3 regions of the Fulvivirga sp. genome follow, and region 2 is predicted to be linked to each of the others. Evidence: riboswitches for the same ligand, from Rfam matches in the RefSeq annotation. Region 2 holds a riboswitch; each other region holds the start of a gene.
The links. Region 2 has a riboswitch for S-adenosylmethionine ahead of RIB54_RS04005 (4Fe-4S binding protein). Riboswitches for the same ligand answer to the same signal wherever they lie in the genome.
Positions count from the first base shown of each region.

Region 1: another riboswitch for S-adenosylmethionine. It lies ahead of RIB54_RS07195 (trans-sulfuration enzyme family protein); the one in region 2 lies ahead of RIB54_RS04005 (4Fe-4S binding protein).
Region 3: another riboswitch for S-adenosylmethionine. It lies ahead of metH (methionine synthase); the one in region 2 lies ahead of RIB54_RS04005 (4Fe-4S binding protein).

Region 1 is NZ_JAVJQL010000013.1:16,197-24,096, forward strand. Features, by position in the region: gene hflX (GTPase HflX) at 1-914, shown strand, start outside; tRNA gene RIB54_RS07185 (tRNA-Arg) at 993-1,064, shown strand; gene thrA (bifunctional aspartate kinase/homoserine dehydrogenase I) at 1,075-4,479, opposite strand; gene RIB54_RS07195 (trans-sulfuration enzyme family protein) at 4,479-5,654, opposite strand; SAM riboswitch class I at 5,776-5,880, opposite strand; gene RIB54_RS07200 (glutamate synthase-related protein) at 6,144-7,868, shown strand.
Region 2 is NZ_JAVJQL010000010.1:152,451-160,350, reverse strand. Features, by position in the region: gene RIB54_RS04025 (class I SAM-dependent methyltransferase) at 1-753, opposite strand, end outside; gene RIB54_RS04020 (efflux RND transporter periplasmic adaptor subunit) at 890-2,167, shown strand; gene RIB54_RS04015 (ABC transporter permease) at 2,183-3,523, shown strand; gene RIB54_RS04010 (TolC family protein) at 3,516-4,976, shown strand; SAM riboswitch class I at 5,085-5,192, shown strand; gene RIB54_RS04005 (4Fe-4S binding protein) at 5,391-5,738, shown strand; gene RIB54_RS04000 (trans-sulfuration enzyme family protein) at 5,731-6,936, shown strand; gene RIB54_RS03995 (ferredoxin-like domain-containing protein) at 6,939-7,900, shown strand, end outside.
Region 3 is NZ_JAVJQL010000006.1:26,571-34,470, reverse strand. Features, by position in the region: gene RIB54_RS01575 (TonB-dependent receptor) at 1-67, shown strand, start outside; gene RIB54_RS01570 (hypothetical protein) at 203-1,048, shown strand; gene RIB54_RS01565 (MotA/TolQ/ExbB proton channel family protein) at 1,051-1,731, shown strand; gene RIB54_RS01560 (ExbD/TolR family protein) at 1,738-2,127, shown strand; gene RIB54_RS01555 (hypothetical protein) at 2,128-3,009, shown strand; gene RIB54_RS01550 (bifunctional folylpolyglutamate synthase/dihydrofolate synthase) at 3,029-4,312, shown strand; gene trmB (tRNA (guanosine(46)-N7)-methyltransferase TrmB) at 4,326-4,985, shown strand; gene RIB54_RS01540 (hypothetical protein) at 5,003-5,446, opposite strand; SAM riboswitch class I at 5,843-5,956, shown strand; gene metH (methionine synthase) at 6,042-7,900, shown strand, end outside.

The sequences.
Region 1 (7,900 bases), on a different contig from region 2:
ACCTTACACCATCTCAATTAAGAAATCTGGAAAAAGATTTGGAAGTTAAGATTTATGACAGGAGTTTGTTAATACTTGATATCTTTCTTTTAAGAGCTCAAACAGCACAGGCCAAAACGCAGGTTGAGTTGGCGAGAAACCAATATCTACTGCCAAGACTTACCAGAATGTGGACTCACCTTGAACGACAAAGAGGTGGAACAGGAACCCGTGGTGGAGCAGGAGAGAAAGAGATAGAGACTGATAAAAGGAATATTAGAAATCAAATATCTGTTCTTAAAGGCAAGCTCGAGAAAATAGAGAAACAAAATGAAGTCCAAAGGAAGTCAAGAGGCAGTGTTGTACGTGTGGCATTGGTTGGATATACTAATGCGGGTAAATCAACCCTTATGACATTGCTATCAAAAAGTAATGTAAAAGCTGAGAATAAACTTTTTGCAACAGTCGATGCAACTGTGAGAAAAGTAGTATTAAATATGATACCCTTTTTACTTTCGGATACAGTAGGGTTCATTAGAAAACTTCCCCACCATTTAATTGAGTCTTTCAAATCGACATTGGCTGAAGTTAAAGAGGCAGATATATTGTTACATGTGGTTGATGTGGCTCACCCGGCTTATGAGGATCATATAGAAGTGGTTAGGGAAACATTAAAGGATATTGGTGCTTCTGAAAAACCAACCATTTACATCTTTAACAAAGTGGATCTTTTGCAAAAGGAAGAAAATTCGGATGAGCTGCTAGCGGGTATCAATGCATTTTATAAACAGTTGGAAGATAAGGATAAGGATGTGGTGTTTGTCTCGGCAGAGCAAAAAACAAATATTGATGAGTTAAGAGATAAGATTTATAGAAAAGCAAAGAAAAGGCACCTACAGATTTTTCCTAATTATCTGAAAGATCAGTACTATTGAGTCAAATAATCGATATTTTATTTGATTTATGTATTTTTGTGGACTTTAAAATTTTTGCCTGTGTGACAGGCTGATTATGGCCTCTTAGTTCAACGGATAGAATAGAAGTTTCCTAAACTTTAGATCCAGGTTCGATTCCTGGAGAGGCCACTTAATCTTATCATACCTGAGACCCGATTCTTAGCAAATCTGAATACACCCCTCTGGCAGTAACTTCTGCACCTGCACCTGCACCTTGAATAACCATAGGCTGTTCTCCATAACCCTTGGTATAGATTTCAAAAATAGAGTCTGCATTTTTTATATTTCCTAAAGGTGAATTTTTAGAGGCCTTCATCAATGAAACCTTTAAAGTTCCTGCAGTTGTATCTAAATCGCCAACATACCTTAGTACTTCGTCAGTCTCAAGCCCGTTCTTTATCTCTTCATAGTGCTGATCAAGAATCTCTTTTTGGCCAATAAAGGCTACATAATCATTGGCATTGCTTAGCTCATCTGGGATAAGGCTTCCAATTTCTACATCCTCAAATTCACAAGTCATACCCACTTCCCTGGCCAATATCAAAAGCTTTCTTGCCACGTCCATACCGCTAAGATCTTCTCTGGGATCAGGCTCCGTAAAACCTTTGGACTTTGCTTCTTCTAAAACTTTGCTAAAATCTTTGTTTGATACAGAATACTCATTAAAAATATAGCTTAAAGAACCGCTGAACACCCCTTTTATCCTTGTTACCTGATCCGATGAGTTATGTAGGTGCTTGAGTGTATCAATAATAGGTAAGCCGGCTCCGACATTAGTCTCATAAAAGAAATGTCTGGCCCTCTTTTTTAAATCTGAACGCAGCTCTTTGTAAAAACTGTAGTCGATGGAATTTGCCTTCTTATTTGAAGCAACAATGTCAATGCCATATCGCATAAAAGTTGGGTAGAGGTTTGCCACTTCCAGACTTGATGTATTATCAGCTATCACGATATTTTCAAGACCAGTTTCGCTCAGGTTCTTTAATATTTCATTGAAGTTATTAGAGTGCTGAGAGTTCTTTAGCTCTTCTCTCCAGTTGGTAGATAGCCCATTTTCATTGATGATATACCTCTGACTATCAACCACCCCGATAACATTGATCTTCAAACCACGCTGATCAATCATCGATTCCTTGGTTTCCAAGATTTGATCAATAAGCTTACCACCAACGGTTCCTTTACCAATGGCAAAAAGGTTAAGTGTCTTTATGGCTCCGAATACCTGATTATGCACCACATTCATGGCTTTTTTAAGCCTTTTACTATCAATGACCAGTGAAATGTGTTCTCCGCTGATACTATTACTAATCAGGTGCATCCAGATTTTATTTCTCCGAAGTCCTTGAATTGCTTTTTCTAAAGCGAAATTATGTCTACCAACAATGGCAATTATGGCCATATCACTATTGACTCTTATGGAAGATATTTCACCAGTTTCTAATTCAACCTGAAACTCCTTATTCAAAGCTAATTCGGCATTGGTGGCATTTTCAGTATCAATGATGAATCCAATACCTCTTTCTGATGATGCCTGAGAGATTAGTCTCACGCTAATTTCATCTTTGCTTAAGGCATTGAAAATCCGTGCATCTATACCTACTTTCCCCAACATTCCCTTGCCTTCAATACTCACCAAAGAGACATTTTCAACAGCAGAAACTGCTTTTATTCCTTTTCCTGATCCGTTTTTATCAATTAATGTTCCGGTGTTAGCGGGTGTGTTTGTGTTTCTTATAATAAGAGGAATGTCATTATACAATAGCGGCAGAATTGTTTTTGGGTGTAGAATATTAGCTCCAAAGTTGGCCAGCTCATTGGCTTCCTTATAGCTAATATGTTCCAGTTTTACAGCATTACTTACATATTTTGGGCTGGCACTATAGATACCATCAATGTCTGTCCAGTTTTGCACTTCTGCTGCTTTTATAAAGCTGGCTATTATTGTTGCAGTATAGTTGCTTCCATTTCTACCGAGTGTAATGGTTTCACCTTTTTTGTTTTTAGCAATGAAACCGGTAATTACTGGTATAAACGAGGGCTTTATTTTAGAAAAATATTCAGCTACATTTTTTCTTGAGTTGAAAAAGTCTATTTCAGCATTGCCATCAACCACTTCTGCCTCAAGTAAATCCCTGGCATCAACAAAGCCAGCATTTACTCCTATTTTTTTTAAAGCGTATGCTATTGCCTTGGCACTAATAATTTCTCCGAAGGACAGTATTTTATCCCTTATTGCATTAGAAGGGATTTTAATAATACTAAGTGCTTTTAGGAAATCCTCTAACTCAGTTTTTTCGCTGTCAAAATTGAAATCTACATCCTCTAATTTTTGTAGCTCAAAGAAGGATTCTAAGCTTTGGGAATAGTCCTTTCCACTAGCTGCTTGCTGATATATACTTTGCAACAAGTCAGTACTTTCTCCTCTTGCCGAAACTACAACAGCCAGGCTTTTACTATTGGATTCGCTTTTTATAATCTCCAGCACATTATTCAAAGTAGAACCATTTTTTAAGGACTTTCCACCAAACTTCAATACTGTCCTTTCCTGGCTTTTACCATAATTTAATGTGTCATAAAAACCTTTGATTTTATTAATGATCTGATCTGTTTCTATGAGGAAGCCATCATGGCCAAATTCAGACTCAATTTCCTGAAAGCTTGAATTGGGAATATGCTCCGCCATGAACCTTTGAAAACGAACAGGAATCAATGTGTCTGAGCTTATTCCGATAATAAGGGTTGGAATTTGTATCTCACTCAAGGCCTTCACTTCGCCACCTCTGTTTCTGCCAATATGGTGACTGTCAAGACATTTTGTTAAGTAGTAATAGCAAAGTGCATTAAACCTGTTTACAAATTTTTCGCCCTGATATTGCATATAGCTAGATGATTTAAAATCATCTACTTTTTCCTCAATATCGGTTTGGGTATTTATAAAAGCATTGGATGTTCTGTATGTTAATAGTGCCATTGATCTGGCTGCTTTCATACCTGCCACACCACCGTCTTCAGTACCAAAACTTGGGTCTGACTGCATAGCTATTCGCTGAGACTCATGTACGGCAATACCCCAGGCAGATTCTTTGGAGCATGATGCCACAAGAATTAAGTGGTCAATTGTGCCTTTGAAAGAATAGCTGAATTCCAATGCCTGATTGCCACCAAATGAACCACCAATGGCTGTATGGATTTTATGTATATCCAAATGTTCAGCAAGAAGCTGCTGAGATTTTACAACATCACGGACTGAAAATTGAGGAAAATCCAAGTCGGTTGGTTTTGTGCTGCCATATGGGGAGCCTATTGAGTTCGCACAGATTATAAAATAGTCTTTAGGGTCATAAAACCCGCCATCGCCAAATAACTTAGGCCACCAATCTAGCACATCGGTATTCGCAGAAATTGAATGAAAAACCCAAATAACATTTGAGCCATCAGCATTTCTATCACCGAATGTGTGGTATGCTAGTTTGAGGTTATTAATAACCTTTCCATTTTCCAATTCAAATGGATTTTCAAAATTGTAATACTGAAGTTCTTGCATTATTTAGACTTTGTTAGTGCCTGGTCAATATCTGAGATAATATCATCGATATGTTCCAACCCTACTGAAAAACGTAAAAAACCTGGTGTTATGCCTACTTTTAACTGATCCTCTAAGCTCATTTTTGAGTGAGTAGTAGAAGAGGGGTGTGTAGCAATACTTCGTGTGTCACCAAGATTAGCTGTCAACGAGAGCATATTTAACGAGTTTAAAAATTTAGTGCCTCGCTCAAGACCTCCTTTAATTACGCACCCTACAAGTCCACCACCTTTGGTCATTTGCTTTTTGGCCAAATCATATTGAGGATAGGATTCGTGGTGTGGATAAACTACTACTTCAATAGCCTCATGACCTGATAAAAAATCGGCAAGAGCAGAGGCATTATCGCAGTGCCTGTCCATTCGCACGGCAAGCGTCTCTAAACTCTTTGAAAGCACCCAGGCATTAAATGGGGATAAACTGGCTCCTGTTCTACGGATGTAGTCGTAACATATTTTCACATACTCTTCACTTCCGAGAATTGCTCCTCCTAAAACCCTGCCTTGCCCGTCAATATATTTGGTGGCAGAGTGTATAACTAAGTCGGCTTTGTAATGAACTGGTTTCTGAAGGTATGGAGTTGCAAAACAGTTATCTACAGAGAATATGATATCATTTTCTTTGCAGAGGTCACCGATGAATTCCAAATCCGCTGATTTCAAGGTTGGATTTGATGGCGTTTCCACATAAATCATTCTAGTGTTTGGGCGAATGGCCTTTTTGTAAGATTCATTATCATCAACATCCACAAAAGTGTGCTCAATGCCCATGTTGGGAAACACATTGGTCAGCACATATCTGGAATTACCAAAAATTGCCCCTGAAGAAACAATGTGGTCACCTGACTTTAAAAGTGCGGCCATACTATTAAACACTGCAGCCATGCCCGAGGCGGTAGCTACGCCAGCTTCACATTCTTCCAAAAGGCAGAGTTTGTCAATAAACTCATCTGTATTAGGGTTGGAAAATCTTGAATATAAATTTCCTTCAACCTCATTATTAAATAGCTGTGCACCATGCTCAGCTGAATCAAAAGTAAAGCTCGATGTCATGTAGATAGGTGCGGAGTGCTCTTTTTGAGCAGTCTTTTCCATCTGAGTGCGTATTGCTAGTGTTTCAAATTTGTCTCTTTTCATAATAGAAAATATTAATTGAAATCCTCACGGATATTCCATTAGCATTTAATAAATCATCATGAAAAGTTTCGTAAGACAGGCCTTTGATTGATAGGCCAAAAGAGTATCGGAAAATTCTTCTGACTTATCTCTATTGCATAGTTTGCAATTGGAATTAGCACCTTCTTAATGACTAAGGGTTGCTAAGGTTTCAAAGGGCCAATCCCTCCACCTTTCTCGATAAGTTATGTAAATGAACGTTTTGTTAGAACGATGCAAATATATGGCTGTTTTTCTCATTTCCCATTAAATAACTAAAAGTTAATTGCGATTCAATAATCCGAACGTCCTCAGACCTCTTCAAACAGGCTAATGGAAGCGGAAATTGAATAAACTAATTGTAAAGACAATTTTTAGTGCCGCTTAAATGTGTTAGTAGCTAATTTTCAGCTTCTTACGTTGTAAATGAGAGATTTTCATGCTAGCTTATAAATTTAAATACCTTTAAAAATGGCTACAGAAAGAAAATTTCATCAACAGAGCATTTCAAAAGCTCCAACACTGGTTGGGTTCCTCAGTAATTTTAATGCCTATACCATAAGTTGGTTTCTACTATCCAGTGCAGTTACTGCTGTGTACGGTTACTATTTTCAAAAGGCAACATTAGAAAATGTTGGGGTGTTAAAATGGGCTGCAACATTAACAGGTGAGTTCATCATTTTTGCTGTAATCGTTGGTGTCATTATTCTTTTCATCCATGATAAAAGGCAGACTGAGAATCCAATTCAACGATTGTTTCCAGTTATAATCTGGGGAAGGAAGATGCTTGTGAAAATGGGGCCATTGTTACGTCAATACCTCTTTCTCAACGATCAGGAAGAAACACCCTATAACAGAATAACCAGAAACTGGGTGCATGAAACTTCCAATGGTGTAAGAAATACCATTGGCTTCGGTAGCCAAATTGATATGGATAAAGTAGGCACTACATTGATAATGCCAGCAACATTTACCAATACTAAAATTAAAACAGGAGAGGAGACAGGTAGAACCTATAAGAAAATAATAGGGAAGCATACAGGAGTGGAACCGGTTGTTTTAAATCATTTTGTTCATATAAGTGCGATGTCTTACGGTGCATTGTCTTACAGAGCTCATGCGGCACTCAATAAGGGAGCAAAAATGGCGGGTATTTTCCATAATACAGGCGAAGGATCACTGGCGCCTTGTCATGAATATGGAGGTGGGGATTTGATATTTCAAATAGGAACAGCCAAGTACGGCATAAGGGATGAAGAGGGTAATATGGATGATAAGTTACTTGAGCAGATGGCTAATCACCCCCAGGTTAAGATGTTTGAAATTAAGTTGGCTCAAGGAGCTAAGCCTGGTAAAGGCGGAATGCTTTTGAAGGAAAAAATTACCGAGGAAATTGCCAACATCAGGAAAATACCTATGGGCAAGGATGCCTACGCGCCAGCACGTCACAAGGAGTTTAGTGATGTTGATGGACTTTTTGATTTTATAGATCATGTTAGAAAGATCACCAAAAAGCCTACTGGTATAAAAATGGTAATAGGCCATACTGCTGAGATAGAAGCCATAGCGGACAAAATGAGCAAAGAGCCCGGTAGAGGTCCTGACTATATTGTAATTGATGGTGGTGATGGCGGTACTGGAGCAGCACCTTATGTACTTAGCTCTTATTCTGGCTTACCAATGAAACAAGCACTAGCTGTGGCGGATTGGGCCTTTAAAAGACACAAGGTGCGTGATAAGGTGGTGATTTTTGCTAGTGGTAAGGTAGCTACCCCAATTGAAATAGCTGTAGCCATGGCGCTGGGCGCGGATGCCATATATATGGCCAGAGGGTTTATGTTATCATTAGGCTGTATCCAAGCCTTGGAGTGTCATACCAACAATTGCCCAACAGGTATTGCAACTCAAAACAGGCGTTTGGAAAAGGCTTTGGATATTGAAGCCGCAGCTAAACGTGTAGCTACTTATGCTGATGCACTGTATAAAGAAACACAAATGCTTGCCGAGTCTTGCGGTTATGAAACACCTAGCGACATTACTCCTGATGATATAATGGTGGTGACTTCTCCTGGGCATTTGGATTACCTTTCTGAGCTTCACGGCATTTCTGCTTATGAAGCCAGCCTGGAACGCAAGAAAGCCAAAGAAAGAGGTATGACTGTCGGGGAAATGAAGATGCAGGAGGATGAAGTTTAGGGTTGTGGCTTTATAAACAACACTATCAGGCT
Region 2 (7,900 bases):
GAAGATAGTTTCATTAGCGGGAAGTGCGTATTTTTTAATTTTATCTTTACCTAATTCATCAATAAAACGGTCTTCAATAACTTCAAATCCCGCTTGTCTGATTCTATCCGGGTAGTCATGACCGTAAAGTCTCACATGATCGTCCTGACCATAAACGCTTTCACGCTCCTTAGGATCTACAATACTTTTATCCTCATAAGTAACACTTCCCACCGGGCTAAAAAATGGCACCTGCATAATAGCCCATCCCCCGGGTTTAAGCACCCTGTAGATTTCACTCATGGCCTTTATATCATCATCTACATGCTCCATTACATGGTTACACATGGCAACATCAAAAGTATTCTCTTCAAAAGGGATGTTATGAACATCCATTTTCACCTTAGCCAATGGAGATTCAATATCCGCTGTGATGTACCCATCTTTGTGCTGTTTTGCAAAGGCTTTCATAAAACATTGCTCAGGGGCAATGTGCAAAAAATGCAACTGTTCATTGAAGAAGTTTGTCTTTTGCTTTAGGTATAGCCAAAGGAGCCTGTGCCTTTCCAGCGATAATGAATCAGGGCACAGTGCATTTGGTCTTGGATTTACCCGGCCATAAGGCAAAAACTTACGATAACTACGACCTATAATTGGACAGGTGACCTTATTGCCCCTAAGAAAAAGTCCGATGACCTTCAGAGTAGGGCCACTTACAAGCTGAATGTACTTGCGGGGCACATTTCTTAATATGAAACTAATGATGCTTTTCAAGATGCCGCAAAGATATAAAAAATGGCTTCCTGCATTAAAAACAATTAAATTATATGTGTGGCGTTAGCTTTATTCAACTGGTAACTAAAAGTTTAGTCATATTACATAACTTTGGTTAGAAATAATATAACAACAAATGAAAAAAAAGGTCTTAATCGGTGGAGGAGCAGTTATTGCTCTTTTACTAGTCATCTGGTTCTTCTCAGATGGTGTTAGTGATGTTCAGGGTGAAGTTTTTGTAGAAGCTAAACGCGGAACATTTAAGGTAGAAGTTACAACCACAGGCGAGCTTGAAGCTGAGAAATCAGTTAAGATTCTCGGCCCTTCGGGTTTAAGGGCTGCCCAAATTTGGCAGGTTAAAATTGATCATATTGTTGATGAAGGTACTGTAGTTGAAAAAGGAGGCTATATAGCACGCCTTGATCAGTCTGAGTTATCTGACAAGATCCAAAACAGACAAAACGAGCTTCAGCAAAGTCTATCCAAATACACACAAACCAAGCTTGATACAGCCCTTGAACTAAGGGCAGCCCGCGATGAACTCATCAATTTGAAATATGGTGTGGAGGAGAAGGAGATTATTCTTTCGCAATCTCAATTTGAGCCCCCGGCTACAATTAAGCAGGCGGAAATCAACCTTGCAAAATCGAAAAGGGAGTATGAGCAGGCCAAAGAAAATTATAAACTAAAATCACAAAAAGCTGTAGCCCAAATGCAGGAGGCCGCAGCAGAGCTGGCAGATGATCAGAGTAAATTCAACTTCCTGGATGAGATAAGAAAGAAATTTACCATTACTGCCCCTGAACCCGGCATGGTAGTTTATCAGCGTGAGTGGAACGGCACAAAAAAAGGCGTAGGATCTACCATTGGTGCATGGGACCCTGTAGTGGCCACATTACCTGATCTGACAACAATGATTTCTAAAACCTATGTCAATGAGGTGGACATCAGATCCATCAGCCAGGGGCAAAAAGTTAACATTGGACTAGATGCCTATCCCGATAAAAAACTTACTGGCAAGGTTATCAACGTGGCCAATATAGGTGAGCAAAAGCCAAATTCAGACTCTAAGGTTTTTCAGGTAAGCATTTTGATCAATGAGTCTGATACAACACTACGTCCCGCAATGACCACTTCAAACAATATCATAGCTGAGACAATTCCAGATGTGGTTTTCGTACCGCTGGAATGCCTGCACAGTCAGGGCGATTCCATTACTTATGTGGTTAAAAAAGTGGGTCTTGGTTTCGAGAAGAAAGAAGTAAAAGTAGGGCAGATCAATGCCAACGAAGCGCTGATAAAAGAAGGGGTTGAAGAAGGGGAGAAACTCTATTTATCCATTCCAAAGGACATGGAAAGTGCTCCAATAGCCTATTTGAAAGAGGAAGACAGGTCTTTAGCTGATCAGAACTAAACCTGTCTTTCTGTTATGTACAAAAATTTACTATCTAGTTTTTATATAGCCTTTGATGCTGTATTGGCTAATAAGATGCGTTCCATACTCACCGCACTGGGTATCATATTTGGTGTAGCAGCGGTAATTGCCATGTTAGCGATTGGTAACGGTGCGCAAAAGGAGATTCTCGAACAAATCAAGCTGGTGGGTGTCAATAACATTGTAATTACGCCTATTGTAGAGCAAACAGAGGAAGAAGTAGAATCTTCAACATCAAATAAGGAAGACAAAAACTTCTCACCTGGACTGACCCTCAATGATGTCCGCAGTATTCAGGAAGTTGTGCCTGGAATTGAAAAGATCAGTCCTGAGATTTTGCTGGAAACATATATTATCAAAAATGGGATCAGGAGAACAGCCAAGCTTGTAGGAGTTGAAAATAACTATTTTGATATCTCTAACTTCACCTTGAGCCAGGGTAAGTTTTTCAATAGTGAGCAGCTATTAAAAGGCGAAGCGGTTTGTATCATCGGCCAAAGTATTAAATCCAAATTCTTCAGTACGCAGGACCCTATTGGGAAGATGATAAAAGTGGGGGCACACTGGCTGATGGTTATTGGTGTTTTGGAAGAGCGGCTGATAAGTGAGAAAAGTATTGAAAACCTGGGGATCAGAAATTATAACATGGACGTGTATACTCCATTGAAAACCGTACTGATAAGGTATAAGAACCGCGCGCTGATTACGGAAGCTTTGATAAAAAGAGCTGCCAATATGGATAATGACGCGAACCAGAGTAGCGAACCAAAACAGTCAGTAAACTATCATCAATTGGATAGGCTTGTACTTCAGGTAAACGATACCGAGAAAATGCTGAGTATCTCAGAAATCGTTTCAAGGATATTGAAAAGGCGACATTTTGAAACGGTTGATTATGAGATTACTATTCCGGAGCTTTTGCTAAAACAGCAACAGCGGACAAAAAACATTTTCAATTTTGTTTTGGGGGCCATAGCTGGAATTTCCCTGTTAGTAGGTGGTATCGGTATCATGAACATTATGCTGGCCTCCGTTTTAGAGCGGATTAAAGAAATTGGCCTTAGGTTGGCCATTGGTGCAAAGAAAACTGATATCATTTACCAATTCGTTTTTGAAGCGGTTATGATCAGTGTTTCGGGAGGTATTATTGGAATAATACTTGGTGTGACACTGGCCTTTGTAGTTTCTGAAATTGCTGAAATACCAACTATCATTTCAGTCTCATCTATTATATTATCATTTGGAGTAGCTGCCACTGTGGGGTTGATTTTCGGAATTGCCCCGGCCAGAAGAGCTGCTCAACAAGACCCTATTTCATCTTTACGATATGAATAATAAAAAATACACATTAGGAATTATTCTAATGCTGCTGAGCAGTATTGTGTTTGCACAAAAAAGCCAATTCACTTTAGAAGACATCATTGACAGGGCCATAAACCAGTCTCCTGCTGCAAAGCAGGCAGAAACAAGAAAGGAGAACAGGTATTGGCAGTATAGGTTTTACAAATCCAATTACAGCCCGCAGTTGCGTTTGAATGGCACCTTGCCGGATTATAACCGCGATTTCTTTAGCAACAGGATTGACGATGGTACCATAGTTTTCCAAAGCAGGGAGCAGATAAGTTCATTTGCCAATTTGGGAATTGAGCAGCCATTGTACTGGACCGGAGGCAATATTTCCATTAACTCCAACCTCAATTATTTTGACGACTTGGAGCGTAATATCAATCAGTATAACTCTACACTCTTTAACGTTAGGTTAAACCAACCACTATTTGGGTTCAACGATTTGAAATGGGACAGGAGAACAGAGCCATTGCGTTATGAAGAATCTAAAAGGGAATATGTTGAGCAAAAGGAGGCTATTTCGCGAACAGCGGTAGATCGGTTCTTTTCCTTTCTGGATGCACAGATCAATCAGCAAATTGCTCAATTCAACTTGGCCAATAACGATACCATTTATAAAATAGAACAGGGAAGGTATAATATTGGAACAACCTCGAAGGATAAATTGCTACAAGTGGAACTTCAGCTTCTACGATCACAACAGGATGTAGCTCAGGCTCAGCTGGATATGGAAACGGCCAGGTTGCAATTGCGGTCATTTACAGGTCTAATGGATGAGCGCGAGTTTGAGCTGATATTACCTGAATCCATCCCTGAGTTTGATGTGGATTATTCAGAAGCATTGACCCATGCTCAAAATAACCGGGCAGATTTCATAGCCTTTGAAAGACGAAAGATTGAAGCGGAACGCGAGGTGGCACAGGCCAGGGCAGAACGTTTCCAAACGGATATGACAGCCTCGTTTGGATTGAACAATGCTAGTGATAATTATGATGATCTTTACACTAACACCAATAATCAGCAAAGATTTAATGTGAGTTTTAATATTCCGCTCATAGATTGGGGAAGAAATAAAGCAAGGATGAGGACAGCCTTGGCCAACCAAAGATTAAACGATTATGTGATCGCTCAGGATGAACAAAATTTTGAGCAGGAGATCTTGACAATGGTGCGCCAGTTTGAAGTTTTAAGGGTTCAGTTGGAGATTACCAAAAAGTCTGATGAAGTGGCGCAGGAGCGTTATAAAGTGGCTCAAAACCGCTATTTGATAGGAAAAATTGATATTACCAATTTGAACATTGCCTTAACAGAAAAGGATAACGCCAAGCGAAGCTATATTAATTCTTTACGCTCATTCTGGTCAGCTTATTTTGATTTGAGAAGGCTTACACTATATGATTTTTCCAGCAAGCAGCTGTTATATACACCAGAAAACAACTAGACAATACGGGAAAACAAATTTGTCAGTAGACGACAAATTTGTTTTTTCTTTTTGCAACTGAAATTTTATTTTCTATAATTGTCCCAGAATTCATTCACATCAGTGATTGATTTATAAAGAAGTGTGGAGAGACCAAGCTCTATGAAGCACTAGCAACCGCCAAAATGGAAAGGTGCTAAATCTTGGTTCAACTGATACAGTTGAAGAATATAAATTAATAACAATGACCAATCATTTTACTTTTCCGATTCAACGATTGTCAGAGACTTCATCTGTAGTCTGCTGCTGTTGTTGCTGTTAATCCCTGTGCCGATCTGATAAGATTTCAGATCCCAGATTGACGTTTGCTAAGGCTTAATCCATAAGCCTGTTTAAAAAATCCTTTTTTCTATTTCTTAAAAAAACTAAGTGATCATGGCTATAATGATAACTGACGAATGTATTAACTGCGGGGCTTGTGAACCCGAATGCCCCAATACAGCCATCTATGAGGGTGGTGCTCTATGGACATGGGCTGGCGGCACATCGCTACAAGAAGTTGAGCTTGAAGATGGCAGTTTGCAATCCGGCTCTGAAGAGCAGGAACCTGTTTCTGACGAATTCTACTATATCGTTTCCGCGAAATGTACCGAATGTATGGGCTTCCATGAAGAACCACAATGTGCTGCTGTCTGCCCGGTAGACTGCTGCGTACCGGATCCTGATTATGTGGAAGAGGAAGAAGAATTATTGGCCAAAAAAAGCTGGTTACACAATGAGTAATAACTATAAACATTTTGATACCAATGCGGTAAGAACCGAGTTGGAGCGTTCGCAAAGAGCACATTCCAGTGCCATCTTTATGAACTCAAGCTTTGCCTTTGATAACTCAGAAGAGGCAAGAGCCATGTTTGCTGATGAGGTGCCAGGTGATATTTATACCAGATATACCAACCCTAACACTACAGAACTGATTCAGAAACTGGTTAACCTTGAAGAGACGGAGGACGGTATTGCCACGGCTTCAGGTATGGCGGCCATGTTTACAGCTATGGCCGCATTGCTAAATTCTGGAGATCACATACTGGCTGCAAGGTCTCTATTTGGGTCAACACATCAGATTCTTACCCAGATATTTCCAAAGTGGGGCATCTCGTATACGTATGCCGATTTGGATAAACCCGAGGAGTGGGAAAGTCTTTTGGAGAAAACTACCAAAGTCATTTTTGTAGAAACTCCTTCAAATCCCGGCCTTGATCTAGTGGATTTGGAATGGCTTGGTAAACTGGCCAAAGAGCATAACCTGACTTTGATAGTTGACAATTGCTTTGCCACGCCATATCTGCAAAAGCCTGCCAACTATGGTGCTGATCTGGTTTGTCATTCAACCACCAAATTTATTGACGGTCAGGGCAGGACTATTGGAGGAGCAATTCTTGGTAAAAGGGAATTGATAGAGAAAGTGAGGTTTTTCTCCCGCCACACTGGGCCTTCACTATCGCCATTTAATGCGTGGCTGTTAGCAAAGAGCCTTGAGACATTGCCTATCAGAATGGAAAGACACTCCAATAGTGCTTTAGCTATTGCCGAATATCTTGAAGGACATCCCGAGTTTGTGAATGTGAAATACCCATTTCTAAAATCACATCCTCAGTATGAGCTAGCCAAAAAGCAAATGACCATGGGTGGTGGGATTATCACCATTGAGCTCAAAGGCGGATTGGAGCGTGCCATTGAGTTTATTGATAACCTAAAAATGCTGTCTATAACGGCAAATCTTGGAGACACCAGAACGATAGTAACGCACCCTGCAACCACTACACATGCCAAGCTCACCAGCGAAGAGCGTGACAGAGTGGGGATAACACCTGGACTGATTCGGATATCAGTAGGGTTGGAAAATATCAACGACATTCTCGAGGACATTGAAAATGCGATAAAGCTTTCAAAACCTCAATTAGTAAAAACATTAACCAGATAATCATGAGTATTACAATATCTGAAAAAGTAAGCCTAGCGGCCAAAAAAGACATTATTGAACTTGACACTAAAATCAACCGCTTTAAGAGTGGTGAAATAGATGAAGAGAAATTCAAGCAATTTCGATTGACCAGAGGTGTATATGGCCAGCGCCAGTTTGGTGTACAAATGTTCAGGACGAAATTTCCTTATGGAAAAATTACACCTACCCAGCTGATAAGAATGGGTGAATTGGCCGAGACCTACACCAATGGAAACTTACACCTGACTACCAGGCAAAATATACAGCTTCATTATATCAAGTTGGAGGATACTCCAGAGATACTTAACAAAATGGAGGAAGTGGGTATCACTGCTCGTGAGGCTTGTGGCAATACCGTAAGAAATATCACTGCTTCTTCCATAGCCGGCATTGACCCTGATGAGCCATTTGATGTAGCGCCTTATGTGGATGCTGTTTTTAATTACTTTCTGAGAAACCCTTTGTGCGAGGAAATGGGAAGGAAGATAAAAATTGCCTTCTCATCTAGCTACAAAGACTCGGCATTCACCTTTCTTCATGATTTTGGTTTTATTCCAAAGATTAAAGCTAATGTCCGTGGCTTTAGGGTGGTAGTTGGTGGTGGTTTGGGAGCTCAGAGTATGGTCGCTCAGGAGGCTTTTGAATTTTTGCCAGCCAATGAACTGATACCATTTATTGAAGCTGGACTCAGGGTTTTTGATCGCTATGGAGAGCGAGAGAAGCGATACAAAGCACGTTTGAAATATTTAATTCAAGATAAAGGACTTGGACTTGGAGGCTTCTTGAAATTAGTTCAAGAGGAGCGCAAAGCTTTAAAAGCACAACGGATCGAGATTCAACCTAAAGATGAGTTTGTTATAGCTATTGAAAAAACTAAAAAGCTACCAAAAGTAACTGTAAACCAAAGCGGGTTTTTACTTTGGAAAACCACCAATGTCATTAA
Region 3 (7,900 bases), on a different contig from region 2:
CGAGGTTTTATATAATTACCCATCCAGAGGTTTGCAGGTGCTGGCAGGTGTAACATATAGCTTTTAATGGCCATTAATAGGGTTATTGTTATAAATTCCTATATTGTAATGCGCTTAATGTAAGTTCCTTAGATTTTGCACAGTCGAAAATTCGATTATTTTTGTATTAACTTACTTAACCAACAACCTTAAAGCATATATAATGGCTAAGAAAAAAGATGATGAAATAGAAGATAACAACGACTTCAATGATGATAACCAAAATGATTTTAATGAAGCAGATGATAGTTTTGGTTTACCCGATGTCGATTATCAACCGTTAGACGAAACCGCAGAGGAAGATACTTCTAGTTCATCTGATGACAGCACATCTTCCTATTCAGACGATTCTTCATCAAGCTATTCTGATGATACTGATTCTTCTGATGATACTGAAAGTGACAGTTACTCTTCTGACTATCAAGATACTTATGCTCAGGAAAATGAGCAGGAATCAACTAATGAGTATGTACCAGGAAGCTATACCCCTCCGCAAGAGGAGAGTTCTAACACTGGTAAAATTGTAGCCATTGTATTGATTCTGGCAGTGCTTGGAGTGGGAGGATGGTATTTCTTTATTCACAAACCTGCCCAGGAAAAGGAACAGGCAAGAATAGAAAAACTTAAGCAAGAGGAAGCAGCAAAACGGTTAGCTTCTGAGAAAAAAGCGGAAGAGGAAAGATTAGCACAGGAAGCTGCAGATAGAGAGGCAGCTAGGTTAGCCGCTGAAGAAGCCGCCAAACCAAAAATTGGAACCGTTGAAACAATTACGGCAAGAACCGGACGTTACTACGTTGTTATCGCTAGCGATATTGACGGGGATTTGGCGATGGATTTTGCTAACAAATTAACCAAAACAGGTGTGAGTATTCAGATAATACCACCCTATGGAACAAGTAAATTTCATAGAATTACCGTTGATAACCTTGATACTTGGGCTGCTGCTGAAAACAGAGCCAATGAGTTAAAGAGTGAATATGGCGAGGACGTTTGGGTAATCAAATACTAACTATGATATTAACACAAATACAGACCGCAGTGGATACAGCCTCTGCGGCCACTTCTCCTGACTCTGTAAGAATTATAGACCTCCTCTTTCAAGGAGGTTTTATGATGGTGCCTATAGCACTTCTTTCAGTAGCAGCTGTATATATTTTTATTGAGCGTGTACTTACTATCAAGAAAGCAGCAATGCCTTCAGAGGGTTTTATGAACCAGATTAGATCTTTAGTCGAAAAAGGTGATATCAATGGCGCTAAAATGCTTTGCCATCAGGAAGATTCTTCAATCGCCAGAATGATTGAAAAAGGTGTAAGCAGAATAGGAAGCCCATTAAAAAACATTGAAGTGTCAATAGAGAATGTAGGTAAAATTGAAATTTTTAAATTAGAGAAGAATCTTTCTCTTTTAGCTACTATTTCAGGATCAGCTCCTATGCTCGGCTTCTTAGGAACTGTAATAGGTATGATTCAGGCATTTATTGCCATTGCCCAGGAAGAAGGCTCAGTGAGCCCTAAATTGCTTTCTGAAGGTATTTATACAGCTATGATTACCACGGCAGCAGGGTTGTTTGTCGGTATTATCGCCTATCTGGGTTACAATTACCTTGTTACCAGGGTTCAGAAGATTGTCCATAAGATGGAATATAGTTCTGTTGAGTTTATTGATCTCCTTCAAGAACCAAAAAACTAAAGTCAGGTGTCTTTAAAGTCAAAACATAATGTAGAGCCGATGTTTAGTATGGCTTCAATGACAGATATCATATTTCTGTTATTGGTGTTTTTCATGCTTACATCTTCGTTTATAACGCCATCAGGTTTGCCTGTTAATTTACCCACAAGTAAGTCTTCTACGGTAGAAATGCAGAAAGTTTCTGTGACTATAACCAAAGAGCTGGATTATTACGTTAATGATAAAAAGGTTTCTAAAGGCCGTCTGGAAGGCGAGCTAAGAAGTAAGTTGATTGGAAAAGAGGGTGTGGTAGTACTTCATATAGATAGTAGCGTACCAACAGAACACCTGGTATTTGTGGCTGATTTAGCCACTTCATTGGAAGCTAAGGTGTCTATTGCAACAAAACCTAAGTAAATGACTGAGGAACAAAACGATAAGAAAAACAGAAGAACTGCTGCCATAGCATCGGTGACTCTGCATGCCTTATTGCTAGTTGCTTTTTTATTTATGCTTGCATGGAAAGAGCCTGATCCTCCACTTCCTGAATATGGTATTGAACTAAATTTTGGATTGGATAATGTAGGCTCCGGTGAGGAGCAGCCAGAGGTTGAAGCCAATGACAGTCAATCTCAAGAAGAAGCTGCCGAAAATGAATTGCCTGAAGAAACAGTAGAGTCAACTGATGATACTCAAACAGAAGAGGTGAATGAAGTGGCTGAACCAGTGGTGGAAGAAACTACTGTAAACGAACAGGCTTCACCAGATGTAGTAGCCAAAGAAGTGGTGAAAGAAGAAGTAAAGCCCGTAAAAGAAACCCCAAAAGAAGTTAAAAAGGAAACAACAAAGCCAGTTGAAAAAACTGAAGTCACAAAGCCGGAAGATGGAGCAAAAGGTAAAGACGGAGAGGCGACTGAACAAAAGGCGGCCAATCATGGCGATAATACTAACAAAGTAGGTGATAAGGGCCACGAAGAAGGAACCTTGGATTCCAGAGCATTATATGGTCAGCCTGGGGGAGGTGGCGGACCAGCGTTGCAAATAATTGGATGGATATGGGACGAGGTGCCTAATAAAAAAGATAAAAGCTCTGAGAATGGAATTGTAGTAATAGATTTTTTAATTGATCAAGATGGTTATGTTATGAAAACTACCATAAGAAATAGTAGTGTTTCAATGGCCATCGCTAAATTTTATGAGGATCAATTGAGGGATATAACATTCAGTAAGACAAATGATGGAGTTGTATCATCAGCAACTACAAAAGGCTCAGTAACCTTTGTGATCAAATCAAAATAATCTATTCCTCCTACGTTTTATGACGAATATTGATTTAGAATATGAGAACACTGTCAAGTTCTTATTCTCACAATTGCCAATGTTCCAAAGAGATGGTGCCAGTGCTTATAAAAAAGACCTGACCAATACCCTTAAACTATGCCAGTTTTTAGGAAACCCTGAACATCAATTTAAATCTGTGCATGTAGCCGGCACCAATGGCAAGGGCAGTTCTTCACACTATTTAGCGGCTATCATGCAAAAGGCAGGCTATAAAACGGGTCTTTATACCTCTCCACATTTAAAATCTTTTACAGAACGGATAAAAATCAACGGAGTAGAGATTACTAAAGAGGCTGTGGTTGAATTCGTGGATTTGATAAAGCCTTTAATAGAGGAGATCAAGCCTTCCTTTTTTGAGATTACGGTAGCCATGTGTTTTCATTATTTCGCAAAAGAGCAGGTTGATATTGCCATTATAGAAGTTGGTATGGGTGGCAGGTTGGATTCAACCAATGTCATCATTCCTGAGGTTTCGCTCATTACTAACATTAGCAATGATCATCAGCAATGGCTTGGGAATGATATAACAACGATAGCCGGGGAAAAAGCTGGCATCATCAAGGAGAATATTCCAGTTGTGATAAGTGAGCGCCAGCCTGAAATTGAAGGTGTTTTTGTTAAAAGGGCAAAGCAGCTAAATTCATACCTCTATTTCGCTGAAGATTATGTTCAAGTAGGCACCAACGAAGGGTTAGTCATTAGAACTGACAATATGGAGGTTAATGTTCATCATGTTCAAGAGGCTGCATATCAACAAAGGAATTTGAAAGGAGTGATTAAAGTTGTTGAGATTCTGAGAGATAGAGGGTTTGATGTGAATGAGAGTGCGATTGTTGCAGGAGTGGAAGAAGCTTTTGCAATAACAGGCCTAAAAGGACGCTGGCAAAAACTAGGATCAAAACCATTGAAATATTGTGATGTAGGACATAATGAGGCTGGACTTAGATATGTGATTAACCAAATCAAAAATTACACATTTGATAAGCTTCATATTGTTATCGGTGTAGTCAATGATAAAGAGCTCACCTCAGTTATGCAGCTACTACCTAAAGAGGCTCAGTATTACTTCTGCCAGGCTGATATACCCAGAGCATTACCTGCATCCAAACTACAGCAAGTAGCCAGTGAATATGACCTGATTGGTTATTGTATTCCCAATGTTAATAAAGCCATTGAGGTAGCTGAAAATAATGCCTCAGAAAATGATTTCATTTTTATAGGAGGCAGTAACTTTGTGGTTGCAGAAATTGAAGGTCTATAAAATTTAATCCTGAATGAGTAGAGGAAAGCTAAAGCGTTTTGCTGAGATAGCAGAGCGAGCTAACGTTATTGAGCCAAGTAAAGCAATCTATGAGCATGTAAAAGGTAATTGGCACAAAGATGTGTTTATAAACGACAATCCTATTACACTGGAGCTTGCTTGTGGTAGAGGCGAATATACTATTGGTTTAGGAAGACTTTTTCCTAATAACAACCACATTGGCATTGATATTAAAGGAGACAGGATATGGAAGGGCAGTGCCATAGCTGAAGAAGAGGGGTTGGAGAATGTGGCTTTTTTAAGAACGCATTTGCTAGAACTTAATAACTTTTTCGAACCAGGAGAGGTCAATGAAATATGGATAACATTTCCTGACCCAAGGCCAAGGGATAGGGATGAAAAACGAAGGGTCACTCATTCGAGATTTTTAGATATCTACAAATCAATAATTTCAAAAAATGGCATAGTTAGACTCAAAACTGATAACACAGGCTTGTTTGACTATACACTGGAAGTATTAAAGTCGCGAGAGGATATCAAAGATTTACATTTTACTCATGATCTATATCATTCTGAATATGTAAGTGAATGCCATGATATAAGGACAAGGTATGAGCAAAAGTTTAGTGCTGAAGGTCATGATATCAAATACTTAAGATTTGCATTTTTATGACCTTCAACTAATTGGTGCTAGAGGCTAAACAGTGCTCCGAACATAATACTTCCAAAGAAGATCATTATATAAAAAACCAAAACTATCGCCAGCAGAATGCCCATGAATTTGTAATGGGATTTTAAATATTTAAATGCGTACTCCACTTCCTGCTCAGACTTCGTAACAATGCCAATTTTCATGTGCGATGAGAATTTATACAAATAGTAAATTGGGAAAAAGTAAATTGCTGCTATAACAAGATAAATTACAGTAGCAAAACCTTTTGAAATGGGCATTGACGAACCAGTGGGAAGGTTGCTCATCACAGAACCAATAAATAATGCTATCAGTACCATCAGTGCTACAAAAACAAAACCCACAATGGAAATGAACATTGTCCATTTTCTGGTCTCGTTAAGATTCTTTAAGGATTGATCAGTAAGTTTTACACCTTCATTTGATTCGTACGATTCCATCATCTATAGTTTAAGGTTGAAAAAAATGTTACACCGGAAGTAAAAATAAAATTATTGACTGCATTTCCTCTCATTTTAATTTTAAATTTGCACTGCCCGTAAGGCTTGACCGTGTTTTTTAAACCTAACATTAAAAACAATACCGAGTGAGCCTTTTTCCAAAACAAGGCCTCATCTTGTATCGGCTTAGCCGATACGGGACCTCGTCAGCCAACTGGCTGTCAGGATAACAGTGGACTGTTGCGGTTGTTTAGGCAGCTCAAATCCTGTCGAATCAGGGGTTTAAAACAACCTTTTGACGCCTTACGGGTTATTTTTGGACTATTAATTTTGACAATTGAGATTTTAGGTGCAGATTGTTAAAATAGTAATATATTTGAAGTTAAGTTCTTTGTGATAATCTTATCAAGAAAGGCAGAGGGAAATGGCCCTATGAAGCCTTGGCAACCATGTCATTAAACTGGCAAAGGTGCTAATTCCACCCTTACACGTTGTGTTAAGGAAAGATAAGTCAGTATAAGCCTTCATTATTATAAAAATATTATGAGCTCTTCTGACCTATCAGAAGAGCTTTTTTTTTGTTTACTTTTTAGATTTTATGACTTTAAAACATCAATCATATTTAAAGCTAAGCGGCCTTGAGCCGCTGCTCGTTACCCCTGAAACCAATTTTGTGAATATTGGCGAGCGCACCAATGTCACAGGCTCAAAGAAGTTTTTAAACCTGATAAAGGAGGGTGACTATGACACAGCACTTGAAATTGCCCGCGAACAGGTAGAAGGTGGTGCTCAGATCATTGATATAAATATGGATGAAGGTATGCTTGATGGCGAGCATGCCATGGTCACTTTCCTTAACCTTATAGCTTCTGAGCCCGACATAGCCAGGGTGCCGATAATGATAGACTCTTCTAAATGGCACATTATTGAAGCTGGTTTAAAATGCATTCAGGGTAAAGGAGTAGTAAATTCCATCAGCTTAAAATCTGGAGAAGCCGAATTTATTGAGCAGGCTAAAAAGGTCAAAAGGTATGGTGCTGCCGTAGTGGTGATGGCTTTTGATGAAGATGGCCAGGCTGATACTTATCAGCGAAGGATAGACATTTGTAAAAGGTCATATGATATTTTGGTGAATCAGGTGAAATTTCCCGCTCACGATATCATTTTTGATCCTAACATTTTTCCTGTGGCTACAGGGATGGAAGAGCATCGCAAGAATGCACTGGATTTCTTTGGTGCAGCAAAGTGGATCAGGGAAAATTTACCAGGGGCACATGTTAGTGGGGGTGTGAGTAATGTGTCTTTTTCCTTTAGGGGAAATAACCCTGTTCGTGAGGCCATGCATTCTGCATTCCTGTATCATGGTATAAACCATGGTATGGATATGGGTATTGTAAACCCATCCATGCTGGAGGTCTACGATGAGATACCTAAAGACTTATTGGAGAAGGTGGAAGATGTATTGCTTGACAGAAGGGAAGATGCTACAGAAAGGCTACTTGAATTTGCTGATGGTGTCAAGGGTGGTCAAAAGAAAAAGGTCGCTGATGATGCGTGGAGAAGCGAGTCTGTGGAGTCAAGGCTGTCGCACGCTTTAATCAAAGGTATTATTGAATTCATTGATGAAGATACTGAAGAAGCCCGTGTGAAATATAACAGTCCATTGAGGGTAATAGAAGGGCCATTGATGGACGGGATGAATATCGTTGGAGACCTTTTTGGTTCAGGTAAAATGTTTTTGCCTCAGGTAGTGAAAAGTGCCAGAGTGATGAAAAAGGCTGTTGCTTATTTGGAGCCTTACATGGAGGAGGAGAAAAGAAGGAACAATACCCCCAAGGCTGGCAATAAGATTCTTTTAGCTACAGTTAAAGGAGACGTTCATGATATTGGTAAAAATATCGTGGGAGTGGTATTGGCTTGCAATAACTATGAAATCATTGACCTCGGTGTGATGGTTCCTGCTCAAAAGATCATTGATGCAGCCATAGAGCACGAGGTTATAGCGATAGGCCTTAGTGGTCTTATTACACCTTCATTAGACGAAATGGTGCATGTAGCGAAGGAAATGGAAAGGAAGCAACTCAATATTCCTTTGCTAATAGGAGGTGCAACTACGTCAAGAATTCATACTGCTGTTAAAATAGACCAAAATTATAGCGGGGCGGTTGTTCATGTATTGGATGCTTCCAGAAGTGTTCCTGTAGTAGGTGAATTAGTAAGCGGGAAAACCAGGGAAGCTTTTCATAAAAATGTGAAAAGCGAATATGAAGCCCTTAGAACGGACCATGCCTCAAAGCAGTCGGCTAAGAACTATATTTCCTTCGCCCAAGCTCAAGCCAATAAGGTAAACATAGATTGGTCAGAGTATAAGCCCACTAAACCTGCGTTAATTGGACGTAAGGTTATCGATGACTATCCTTTGGAAGAAATCAGGCCATATATTGATTGGACTCCTTT